3 regions of the Paenibacillus sp. FSL K6-2393 genome follow, and region 3 is predicted to be linked to each of the others. Evidence: riboswitches for the same ligand, from Rfam matches in the RefSeq annotation. Region 3 holds a riboswitch; each other region holds the start of a gene.
The links. A riboswitch is a leader RNA that binds a small molecule or an ion and turns the genes downstream of it on or off. The one in region 3 is predicted to bind thiamine pyrophosphate.
Positions count from the first base shown of each region.

Region 1: another riboswitch for thiamine pyrophosphate. It lies ahead of thiC (phosphomethylpyrimidine synthase ThiC); the one in region 3 lies ahead of MHI14_RS26615 (ABC transporter ATP-binding protein).
Region 2: another riboswitch for thiamine pyrophosphate. It lies ahead of MHI14_RS12975 (thiamine phosphate synthase); the one in region 3 lies ahead of MHI14_RS26615 (ABC transporter ATP-binding protein).

Region 1 is NZ_JBBOCU010000002.1:719,864-724,080, forward strand. Features, by position in the region: gene MHI14_RS30425 (alpha/beta hydrolase) at 1-409, opposite strand, end outside; gene MHI14_RS30430 (IclR family transcriptional regulator) at 769-1,512, shown strand; TPP riboswitch at 1,663-1,776, shown strand; gene thiC (phosphomethylpyrimidine synthase ThiC) at 2,196-3,980, shown strand.
Region 2 is NZ_JBBOCU010000001.1:2,931,718-2,935,934, forward strand. Features, by position in the region: gene MHI14_RS12965 (hypothetical protein) at 1-68, shown strand, start outside; gene MHI14_RS12970 (ABC-F family ATP-binding cassette domain-containing protein) at 207-1,757, shown strand; TPP riboswitch at 1,833-1,942, shown strand; gene MHI14_RS12975 (thiamine phosphate synthase) at 2,169-2,831, shown strand; gene thiO (glycine oxidase ThiO) at 2,849-4,021, shown strand; gene thiS (sulfur carrier protein ThiS) at 4,018-4,217, shown strand, end outside.
Region 3 is NZ_JBBOCU010000001.1:6,001,352-6,005,568, reverse strand. Features, by position in the region: gene MHI14_RS26625 (ABC transporter substrate-binding protein) at 1-756, opposite strand, end outside; gene MHI14_RS26620 (ABC transporter permease) at 920-1,750, opposite strand; gene MHI14_RS26615 (ABC transporter ATP-binding protein) at 1,740-2,504, opposite strand; TPP riboswitch at 2,662-2,764, opposite strand; gene MHI14_RS26610 (radical SAM/SPASM domain-containing protein) at 2,946-3,821, shown strand; gene MHI14_RS26605 (pectate lyase) at 4,171-4,217, shown strand, end outside.

The sequences.
Region 1 (4,217 bases), on a different contig from region 3:
ACCCAAGTTGATGGGCATAGTGTGCCAGGTCATACATAGGTACCCATGTTTCTTCACGATTGGCACCATAGCCGTGACTGAAAATAATCGTTTTGCTTGCAGCATTATCAGCAGGTATATACCATCCCTGCATCGTGCGGCTGCCATCTGCTGCCGGGAACGTGATGTCTTCATACTTCATGTTCTTGGCTTGCATCGGATTGGAGAAGACAGGCGCTACCGTTGGATTGGATAATACCCATGCGATATAACCATGCAGTGCGATAAAACAAAACAGTAGAAAAAATACAACGGAGAGCAGCAACGCTACGATAATATGTTTGAACCGAATCAGCCTCGGTGATAGGGAAGAGGGCAGATCGGACACTTTTGTTTGCAGCGGGGCTTCGCTCTGGGATGTTGGATACATGAATGCCCCTCCTTTGAAGTTCAGTTGAAGATAACAACGACATGAAAAGAGAATTGCGTCGATTTCAGAGCCTGCTTCAGAGCGATGTCTTAATGTAATATATCTTTATCGTATGTTCCAGTATAGTCAAAGTCAATTGATTGAGGGCATTTGTTACGCAATTGTTATATAGTTCTTAAGATATATGGGTAACATTACCTTAGTGTGTAAATTACAGGGGATTAAGTCTTATAAAAAGGAAAAATTTACAGGTTGGCCTATTTCGATTTTGGCTCTTTTTGGTTTACAGATGAGACCGTTTCTCATATAATTTATGTAACCAAGTTTCATGTGATGAAACATGAGGAGGGCATTATGCCATGGAAGATCGCAAGTTAACCGTCCGGGCTGTGGAACGGGCGCTGGATATATTATTATGTTTTACCACACGCAGTGATCTGGGACTCACCGAAATTGCCAGCCAGATCGGCTTGCACAAAAGTACAGTGCACCGTTTGATGGCTACGCTGGAGGATCGAGGGTTCGTGATCCGTGATGCAGCAACAGAGAAGTACCGACTTGGCATCCGAATCTGGGAGCTGTCAGCTCATATGTCCCGCAGTGACGATCCTGCTATTCTGCTGTTGCCTGCGATGGAGCGACTGAGAGATCGATTGGGGGAGACCGTGAGTCTGTACCTGCGTGATGGGAGTGAACGGATACGGATTCAGGCTGTGCAAAGTGATCAGGCGATTCGCCGAGTCGCCCCCGTTGGTGTTAGACTCCCGCTGTCTGTGGGCGCTTCCAGCAAAGTTTTGATGGCGTTTGCCACGGACGAGGATCGTGAAGAACTGATGAACGGCCCGGAATGGCCGGTGTTTATTGATCCGGCGGTGTATTTGGCGCAAATGGGAGATATCCGGGATAACGGATATGCGACGAGTTATGAGGAACGTGAGCCGGGAGCTGCCGCGGTATCTGTACCGATTATGGATCGCAGAGGCAATATTGCAGCTGCGCTCTCGGTCTCAGGGCCTGTCAGTCGACTCTCGCAGGAGACATTGCATGAATACGCACCTGTATTGAAGGATGCTGCTACGCAGATGGGGCTCATGTTATCCTGATGTTTATGTAAGTTTTTTTCTCCAATGGAGTTTGATCATTTGGAATATAAAGGTTGTTTTTATGTTCCGGTTGCGCTACTCTGTAATGGACGGCCCTACGGGGCCAGCTTCATTGAATATGAACGGCGGCTTATGTAAGCCGCAACTTACTAACGTTACTGGGGGAGTCCGAATTGTCCGGACTGAGACGGAATCGCATGAGATTCCGGACCCTTTGCACCTGATCTGGATCATACCAGCGTAGGGAAGTAATCGGCGATATGACCTCAACCACCTCATGATGTGACCCTTGTAGTCTCCGTTAAGGAGCTGATTGAAGGTGCATTATTGGTGATGGACATAAAAGTCGGTTCCTTCGGGGACCGGCTTTTTATATACAGTGAACGGGCGATATAGCGCGTACTCCATTGACTTCTTTTTTCAATAACCTGCGAAAGTGGGCTTGTATGATGAGAGAGAAGTCACCATAGATTCATGATCTGTGGCAGCCCCCGTCTGTTGTTAACTGTACATGAAAAGTGTCTCCCCTGGTCTGGCGTAGGATCGCTCTTTCTTCTCTGCATTGCGCATGATTTGGGACAGGTACGTAAGTAAGCTAATGACGATACCAACCAAACAAGCGATGAACACTGAGGAGGAGACAAGCGAACATGAGTACAGGAAATCAAACGGGACAACAAGCGATGGAGCAGGAACATAACGGTCAGCAGGTGGAAAAAGAAACAGGAGTGGCCGGACGGATTCAGCCCTTTCCGGGCAGCCGCAAAGTCTACATTCAGGGCTCACGGCCGGACATTGCTGTACCTGAGCGTGAGATAGCCCTTCATGACACGAATACTCCCCAAGGGGTGGAGCATAACGAACCGCTACGTGTCTACGATACGAGCGGGCCGATGACCGATCCCGGATTTCATGCCGATATCCGTGCAGGTCTGCCAGCCTTGCGTACCCGTTGGATCACAGAGCGTGGTGATGTCGAAGCTTATCAGGGCCGTACGGTTAAACCGGAGGATAACGGACTAAAGCCCGGAGGGAAGAGAGCCGGCGCCGAAGAGTACCCTGGATTGCGTAGCAAACCGCTGCGAGCACAGACAGGACGCTGTGTGACTCAGATGCATTATGCGAGGCAGGGAGTCATTACGGCAGAGATGGAGTTTGCCGCCATTCGTGAGGGCGTAGAACCGGAATTTGTAAGGCAGGAGCTGGCGAGTGGACGTGCGATTCTGCCATCCAACATCAATCACCCGGAGAGTGAACCGATGTTGATCGGTCGTCATTTTCACGTGAAGATCAATGCCAACATAGGTAACTCTGCCGTATCTTCCTCCATCGAGGAAGAGGTGGAGAAGATGACCTGGGCGGTACGTTGGGGATCGGATACGGTGATGGATCTGTCCACAGGCAAAAACATTCATACCACCCGGGAGTGGATTATCCGCAATTCACCTGTGCCGATTGGTACGGTGCCGCTGTATCAGGCGCTGGAGAAGGTGAATGGCGAAGCGGAAGCGCTGACCTGGGAGTTGTACCGTGATACGCTCATTGAGCAGGCAGAGCAGGGAGTGGACTACTTTACGATCCACGCAGGTGTACTGCTGCGTTATATCCCCATGACCGCCAAGCGGATGACAGGCATTGTGTCTCGCGGTGGGTCCATTATGGCAGCATGGTGCCTTGCGCATCATCAGGAGAATTTTTTGTACACCCATTTTGAAGAAATCTGCGAGATTATGAAAAGGTATGATGTGGCGTTTTCGTTGGGAGATGGACTTCGTCCAGGCAGTATCTACGATGCCAATGACGAAGCTCAGATGGCGGAACTGGCTACGCTCGGGGAACTGACGCAGATCGCATGGAAGCATGATGTGCAGGTGATGATCGAAGGGCCGGGTCACGTGCCGATGCATAAGATCAAAGAGAATGTGGACTTGCAGATGGAGATATGTAAAGAGGCACCGTTCTATACGCTGGGGCCGCTGACGACCGACATTGCTCCGGGATACGACCACATCACATCCGCCATTGGTGCGGCCATGATTGGCTGGTTCGGCACGTCCATGCTCTGTTATGTTACACCAAAAGAACATTTGGGCCTGCCCAACAAGGATGATGTGCGGGAAGGGGTCATCGCCTACAAGATTGCAGCCCACGCCGCCGATCTGGCAAAAGGCCATCCACGTGCTCAACGCCGGGATGATGCATTGTCCAAGGCACGCTTCGAGTTCCGCTGGCGTGACCAGTTTAACCTGTCACTGGACCCTGAACGTGCGCTGTCCTACCATGATGAGACGCTGCCAGCAGAAGGAGCCAAAGAAGCTCATTTCTGCTCCATGTGCGGACCGAAGTTCTGTAGCATGCGCATCACGCAGGACATTCGTGCCTTTGCCGCGGATAAAGGATTGTCCGAGAATGAGGCTGTAGCAGCGGGCATGCAGGAAAAGGCCGAGGAATATCGGACACGGTCCTAAGCGCCGGTACAGCGCAAGCTGGGCAGTCTGAAATAGAGATAAAGCCGTTTCTCTCTGTCATTGCAGAGAAGAACGGCTTTTTTTAGTGTTATGTCATGTATGTATTCTTAACCGTACTCAGCCTTTATCAGAATTAGCTTTGTGACTATGTGTGGTCCATATTTTATACAGAATTCCTGCGATAACGAATAAAAGAGCGTCACTGAGTTTTGGTGCTCCTCCGTATAGAAATGCGGA
Region 2 (4,217 bases), 3.1 Mb from region 3:
AGGTGTTCACAGACGCAAGACAAGCAGCTGCGCAAGGCTATTTCGAATATAAATGCTCTAATCGTTAGGGTAGCCTGTATGACAAAATCATGTAAGAGGTTCTTGAACTGTTTACATTACTTTCAGAAAAGACGGGACCTGTGCTAGAATAGGGTTTCGGAACAATAACAAAAGTAATGTCTAATAGATAGGAGCAACCTCATCTTATGAGTTTATTGTCAGTAGAGAACGTAAGTCACAATTTTGGAGATCGCACGTTATTTAAAAATGTATCATTTCGTTTACTTGCCGGAGAGCGCGTAGGACTTGTTGGTGCCAATGGTGTGGGTAAATCCACATTAATGAACATCCTTACCGGTAAATTGCTTAAAGATAGTGGAAAAGTGGAATGGACACCTAAGGTCCGTTATGGATATCTGGATCAGCACACGAAGCTTACCCCAGGCAAAACCATTCGTGACGTGCTTAAGGATGCATTCCTTCCGTTGCTTGAATTGGAAAAAGAAATGATGAATATTACGGACCAGATGGCAGATGCAGATCCAGATAAGCTCGAGCAGTTGCTGGAAGAGATGGGCAATATTCAGGAACAACTGGAACAGGGCGATTTTTATCTGATTGACGTAAAAGTGGAAGAGATGGCCAATGGTCTTGGTTTGTCCGCAATTGGTCTTGATCGGGATGTCGCAGCTCTAAGTGGTGGACAACGTACCAAGGTGCTTCTTGCCAAGCTTCTGCTAGAGAAACCTACAGCTCTTTTGCTGGATGAGCCGACCAACTATCTGGATGTAGAGCACATTGAATGGCTGTCACGTTACCTGAAGGACTACCCGCACGCGTTTCTCTTAATCTCCCATGACACGGAATTCATGAATGAAGTCGTAAATGTCATTTATCATTTGGAATTTGCCAAATTAACGAGATATGCAGCGAACTATAACAAGTTCCTCGAGATGGCTGATATGAATAAAGCCCAGCATATTGATGCATATGAGAAGCAGCAAGAGTACATCAAGAAGCAGGAAGATTTCATTCAGCGTAACAAGGCACGTGCTTCAACTTCAGGTCGAGCGAAGAGCCGTGAGAAACAGCTGGACAGAATTGAACGTATTGATCGTCCAGATGAAGCAGCCAAACCAACGTTCAAATTCAAGGATGCCCGCGCGAGCAGCAAAACGGTCTTTGAGGGCATTGATTTTGAAATTGGATATACGTATCCTTTGCTGCCTAAGATGACAATGACAATCGAACGTGGTGAGAAAATTGCCATCGTAGGTTGTAATGGTGTGGGTAAATCGACGCTGTTGAAAACCATCCTGGGCAAAATATCTCCACTCAGTGGAAAGACCTTTTTGGGAGATTATCTCGAAACGGCCTATTTTGAGCAGGAAGTTCGTGCTGGGAATATCACGCCGATTGAGGATGTCTGGAATGAGTTTTCACATTTGACCCAGAATGAGGTCCGGGGTCATCTCGCTCGCTGCGGGTTGAAAAATGAGCACATTACCCGTCCGCTTAACATGCTGAGTGGTGGAGAGCAAGCCAAGGTTCGTTTATGCAAACTCTTGATGCGTGAAAGCAACTGGATTTTATTCGATGAGCCGACAAACCATCTCGATGTCACAGCCAAAGCGGAGTTGCAGCGTGCTTTGCAAGAATTCAAGGGAACGGTGTTACTGGTATCTCATGAACCTGATTTCTACGAGGGTTGGGTCACCAAAACATGGAATGTCGAAGAGTGGTCTGAGAAAAACTAGATGATCTAAGACAATGTTTAACAGAAATGACGGTGACAAAAAAATCCGTCTATGGTAACATAGGCTACAACTTCATATGAACACTAGGGGGGCCGCACGATGCGGCTGAGATGGAAGAATGCGATTCCGGACCCTTTGCACCTGATCTGGATCATACCAGCGTAGGGAAGTGGCGAGCGCGTTTCAGTGAATGACGTGAGCAAACGGCAACTCTTAAGGATTTCAACCGTCTGCTTAACGAATTGAAACATGCAGTTGCGTGTATAACGTTATGGCTATAAGGTCTATAGCTTTATTGCACGAAATGAACTGTATGTATCAGTCAGTCATCTGGTTCTATAATTAATACGCAGCCACTCCCCTACGGGAGTGGCTTTTTTGTGTTTTCATAGCATTCAAGTTTGGAAGGAGATGAACAGTACGGTAATTTCTCATGAACATGTTCAAGAATCATTTGAATTGCATGTTGTATCTACGGGTGCAGGGGATCAGGCAGCTTTTGTAAAAGCTGCAAAGGACGTTTGGCCTTTGGTGGACTATATTCAAATACGAGAAAAACAACTCACATGGCAAGACAAGATCGGTTGGGCTCAAAGTCTGCGTAGCGTTGGCATTCCATCTTGCCGCATTGTTATCAATAGTTCAGAACTGCCTCCACAGAATGACATTTATGGCGGTGTACATTGGGGGCAAGATGCGATACGAAATTATAACCCTGCTGTTATAAGCAATGTGCAGCGCCTTCGTCTGGGTGTATCTGTTCATTCAATCGATGAGGCAAAAATCGCTGAAGAACGGGGAGCCGATTATCTTTTCTTCGGGCATGTCTACTCAACCAACAGTAAGCCTGATCTTGACCCCAGAGGATTACATGCTCTTGCTGAAGTGTGCAGGCGTGTCTCCATTCCTGTCATGGCGATTGGGGGTATCGGACCGGGAAACATTCACGCTATTCGCTCTGCAGGGGCACAGGGAGTCGCCGTGATCTCGAATGTATGGGCGAGCGAGTCACCGGATCGGGCGGCTGCATTATTAAGGCAGGCTATCGTTGCTACAGAAAGTCTGAGTCCCTGAATCAAGGAGATGAGAGGATGAAAGAGATCGTTATTGATAAACCAGATAAGTTTCATGCAGAAACGATTATTGTAGGTGGAGGCGTTGTTGGTTGTGCTATCGCTTATGAGCTTGCTTCCCGTGGACAGGATGTGCTGTTGCTGGAGCGTTCGGCGATTGCAGGAGGCACTTCTTGCGCGGCGGCTGGAATGCTGGCGGCAGACAGTGAGGATTTTGCTCATCCTTTGATGGCTAAGCTTGCCAGACAGAGTAGACAGTTACTTATCGAGCAACAGGTGCTAATGGCTACACTCAGTGAGGTAGAGACTGGCCTGCAACGCCAGGGATTCCTAACTCCTTTTCGTTCATACAGTGAATTAAGTAGTTATAAGGACAATCGGAAGTCTGCGTTGTCTGCTTCTGCTGATGAGGTATGGTGGGATCGTTCCGTTGTGCAACAGGAGGCATCATGGCTTAACAGAGATACGTATGGAGCCTACTACAGACCTTACGAGAGTGAGATTCTTCCAGTCCATCTAACGAAGGCATATGCTGAATCCGCTCAAGCATTGGGAGCACGGGTTATGGAGGACATACAGGATATACGTGTGCAAGCAAACGAACTTGGCGTGCAGGGAATCACCACATCGATCGGTGAGATGAGATGCAAACATGTCATTATAGCGGCTGGATTACAGAGTGAAGAGTTAATGAGACATGTGAATCTGAGCATGCCTGTGTGGTCGGTAAAAGGAGAAATAGCCGCCGTTCAGTTCTCAGATGAACATGCAGGGTACAGACCTGACAGAACGGTGTATGCAGAGGATATCTATATTGTTCCCAAAGCCAATGGCGAAGTTTGGCTCGGGGCAACCAGTCTGCCAGGCAGAACGGATCTTAACGTTTCTGTACAGGGTGTCCAGAAGCTGCTAACAGCGGCTACCCACTGGGTACCTGGGATGAAAGAAGCACAATTTATGCGAGCGTGGGCAGGCGTAAGACCGGCAACTCCAGATGGACTGCCTTATATAGGTGCTTGCAAGAGTATACCAGGGCTGTTCGCCGCCTTTGGGCATTACCGCAACGGTATCTTGCTTAGTGCGATAACAGGCAGGCTTATCGCTGAGTTGCTCGCTGGCAAAAGCTCAGAAGAACTCGGAATTGAGGCGCTGAGTCCGGAGCGATTGAACAGAAAGGGAGTGGTGCAGTGAATATCATCGTTAATGGTCAACGGATGGAGATTGAAGACAGATTGAATCGTGTGGATAAACTGCTTAAATCTTTTGATCTGCAAGTCAAGACTGTAGTTGTAGAGCTGAACAAGCATATTTTAACCCGTGAGTATCATGAGTCAACGGCATTAAGAGAAGGCGATCGAATTGAGATTGTACATTTTGTAGGAGGCGG
Region 3 (4,217 bases):
TTCACTCGCGGTCAGAACCAATTCATAATAATCAGGCACACCATAATCGACGGGGTTAATGGATTTCATGGCATGTCCTTCTTTCTCCAGAATCAGTTGCTCATGGTTAATAAAACCACCCATAATTGCATCCGCCTGTCCGGAAGCCAGCGAAGGAATCAGATCGAACCCAACGTCGACCAAATTCATGTTGTCGGGGTTGCCGCCATCCTTGCTAATCATCGTACGAACCATCGCTTCATACAGCGGAATCGAAGAATAACCGACAGTTTTCCCTTCAAGACCTTTGGGTGAGCTCACGTTGCCATTTGCTTCGGTCAACAGATGCACAAGTGGGTGGCGAACAACAGCAGCAATGGAACGTACAGGAATGTTCTCACCACGAGCGAGCAAAATTTGGGGCTGGTAGCTTAGAGCCAAATCAATTTTTCCAGCAGCAACAAGTTTGAGTGAATCATTGGTATCCGCAGGCATCTGAATTTCGACATCGAGACCTTGATCTGCAAAGTATCCTTTTTCCTGAGCAACGTAGATGAAGGAGTGTACTGCATTCGGGTACCAGTCGAGCATGATGGACAGTTTATCTTTGGCGTCTGATGTTGGCTCGGTTGCAGACATGTCTGTCTGTTGTGCATTGGTTGCAGAGTCTGTTGTTGGCGTGTTTTTGCTAGTATTCGTGGTGCTGCATCCGCTAACGATCAGCAAAAGGCTAATGAGCATGATGGGAAGCAGGGAGTATATACCTTTGTTATTCATAAATGAAGTTCCTCATTTCATCGTTTTGGTTTGTAGAAAATGGACAGCAGCATGTTAACGGACAATGTGACAATGAACTGATTGAAGATGCTGCTGAAATTGTGCATAAGGTATGTTTTGAAGATTGTAACTCCTGTATTTACCTCTAATTTCTGTCTAAGTATTATCCAACTTTTCTTTTGCCTCCATGACGATGACGCCGTATGCTAAACCGTTTCTCCAGCCAGGCAATCAGTACAAACAAAACGATCCCAAGTAAGGATAACAGCACAATAGCAGCAAACATCGCATCCGTGTTCATGTTGCTGGACATGCGGCGGCTGAAGTATCCGAGACCTTTGCTGCCACCGAGCCATTCGCCAATCGTTGCCCCAACCACGCAGTACACCACAGACATCTTTAACCCCGAGAAAAAAGAGGGAAGTGCCAGCGGAACCTGGAGTTTGCAAAAAATATCCCACTTGCTGGCGCCCATGGTGAGCAGCAGTTCACGCTGCTCTGGATCGCCTTGGCGGAGTCCATCGTAGGTACTGACCACAATGGGGAAGAATGCGATTAAGAATACCACCGCGACTTTGCTCCACAACGTGTAACCAAACCACAGGATAAATACGGGGGACAGGGCAATCAGCGGTATGGTCTGACTGATCACGATGAAGGGATACAAGGCCTTTTCAATCGATCGGTTCATATGCATGCCTGTCGCTAGCGTAATTCCGGTCACTATGGATAATCCAAAACCTACGGCAACCTCCATAAAGGTTGCAGGCAGATGGATGGTCAACAGCAGATGACGATGCTCGACCAGTGAGCCTATGATGGCCGTGGGTGCTGGAATGATGAAGGAGGGCACCCATTCCATACGCACAATCACTTCCCAGATCGCCAGTGATAAGAACATGAGCATAATAAACAAACCATATTGGGAAAACGACCTCGAGAGCCACTTTGAACACCACGTCCAAACGCTAACCTCAGCTCTATCAATTTGCATGCAATTGTTCCTCCAGTTGTTGCCTCATCTGCACGAGAGCCAGTTCGTAGATCATGTCCGAATGCCTTGGGCGTGGTAAGGGAACCGTCATCTCCCGCAACTGCTGGCCTTGCCCCCCTGGAGTTAACAGAATGATACGGTCACTTAACAGCAGGGCTTCTTCGATGTCATGTGTAATGAACAGCACGGTTTGGCCAAAGCCCTCCCACAGCTCCAATAACCAGCGATGCATTTGTCGTTTGGTTAAGGCGTCGAGTGCACCGAAGGGTTCATCCAGCAACATGAGCTGCCCGCCTGTAAGCAAGGTACGCAGCAATGCCACCCGCTGCCGCATGCCGCCGGATAACTCATCTGGATAGGCCTGCTCATAACCGGACAAGCCGAACCTTGCCAATCCTGCGATGATATCGGCTCGTAGTTTGTCCTTGTCCTGTCGGCCTGGTGCCAGCTCGGCAGGCAGCATGCAGTTCTCCATGACGGTACGCCAGGATAACAGCAGGTCTTTCTGCGGCATATAGGCGACTCGTCCGAGCCGTTGTCCTTGCGGTACATCAGCAATATCGATGGTGCCGACGGTAGGCTCATGCAAGCCTGCGAGCAGCTTGAAAAGCGTGCTTTTACCTGATCCGCTGGAGCCAATGAGCGAGACAAATTCTCCTTGTTGGACCTGAAGCGACACATTGGCGAGCACGGGTGAATCCTTTTTTTCAGGAAAAGCGAAGCTAACGTTCTCAATGGTTACATGGTTTCTCATCTGATCCTCACCCCCTTGATGTCAGACTGCTGGAATAACAACGGCATCCTGTACTCTGCAAAAGAACAAAAAAGACCCACCCATTTCCGGAGAAATGAGTGGGTCTGTAAGTTAAATCCGCAATTTATCTTCACATACATGAAAAAATTCCGCTTACTAAAAGGCCGCTCCACTTCCCTCCGCTGGTATGATCCAGATCAGGTTCAAAGGGTCCGAATAGTCATATTCGTCTCAGCCGCAAGGCTCCCCTAGTGCAAAAGTTCAAGATATGCAGTTGTGTGTTCAGCATATATCACTTGAACATGAACTGTAAAGAGGCAGCATGATAACTGAACAATTTACCTCGGCTCATGAACCCGATATAATAGGGATGGCCCGTATTGGCCGGATCACAAAATGCAGGTGGGATGTTCTCCCTCCTAGGCAGAATGGGGACCCGAGTTGAAAACGTTCAAAAAAGTATATATTGAGATCACGAGTATCTGCAATCTGGCTTGCAGCTTCTGTCCGCAGACGCAGCGTGCCAAAGGATTCATTGACCCTGAAGTCTTCAACAATATACTGGAACAAGTTAAACCACACACCAATCATATTTATCTACATGTCAAAGGCGAACCCTTGTTGCATCCCAAAATAGATCTGTTGCTTGATTCCGCACATGAGAAGGGACTCAAGGTGAACATTACAACGAATGGTACACTGCTGCCCAAGACTCAGCATAAATTGCTTGGCAAACCGGCGCTGCGGCAGATGAATTTCTCCCTGCACAGCTTCGATGGGCATGAAGGTTCAACCGACCGTGACGGATATCTGCGTCATATTTTGTCCTTTGTACATGAGGCCGTTAAGCACAATGTCATCATCTCTTTCCGACTGTGGAATCTGACGCAGGATAACTTCACGAATGCTCAGATGAATCGAAATCGGGAGACCCTTGAAGTGCTGGAACGTGAGTTCAATCTGGACTTCCGCATTGAGGAAAAAGTGGTTCCAGGCAGCGGGGTCAAAATTGCCCCAAATGTATACCTGAATCAGGACCACGAGTTCCAGTGGCCAAGTCTGGATGCACCTGAAGATGATGGCAAAGGCTTCTGCCATGCATTGCGTGGTCAGGCAGCTGTGCTTGTGGATGGAACGGTGGTTCCATGCTGTCTCGATGGCGAGGGTGTAATTAACCTGGGTAACGTGCACGAGAAGTCATTCTCGGAGATTATTGAGGGTGAGCGAGCGAACAATCTGGTATATGGCTTCTCCAGGCGGGAAGCTGTGGAAGAGTTGTGTCGAAAGTGCGGTTATCGTCAGAGATTCGGAGCCTGATATCTTATATCAGCAAGCCAGAAGACATTCAAGATCACACATTTGGAGATAAATGTAGTGGTCTTTCTTTGTTATCGGGGATTAAAGTTAGGGATACAAACGTTACAAATGAGCATACCTGAGGTTGATATCAGCATATTGCTTGAGGGACCTGGTATGCAAAAAATGCCGATATGACAGGGATTGTGCGATGTCATGATATATCTGATCTAATGATTATTCTAGTTACCTTCCTTATTTGGTAGGATTAGGTTGTGATTTGGGCAGAGGTGCACCTCTGGCGAACTTCCAGTACAAGCCCAGACTTGTACACTACCAAAAAACGAGAGAATAAGGGAGGAATTAAGTTATGAAAAAAATATTGACGTTGTTGCTGTCCGCTGGTTTGGTTGCTTC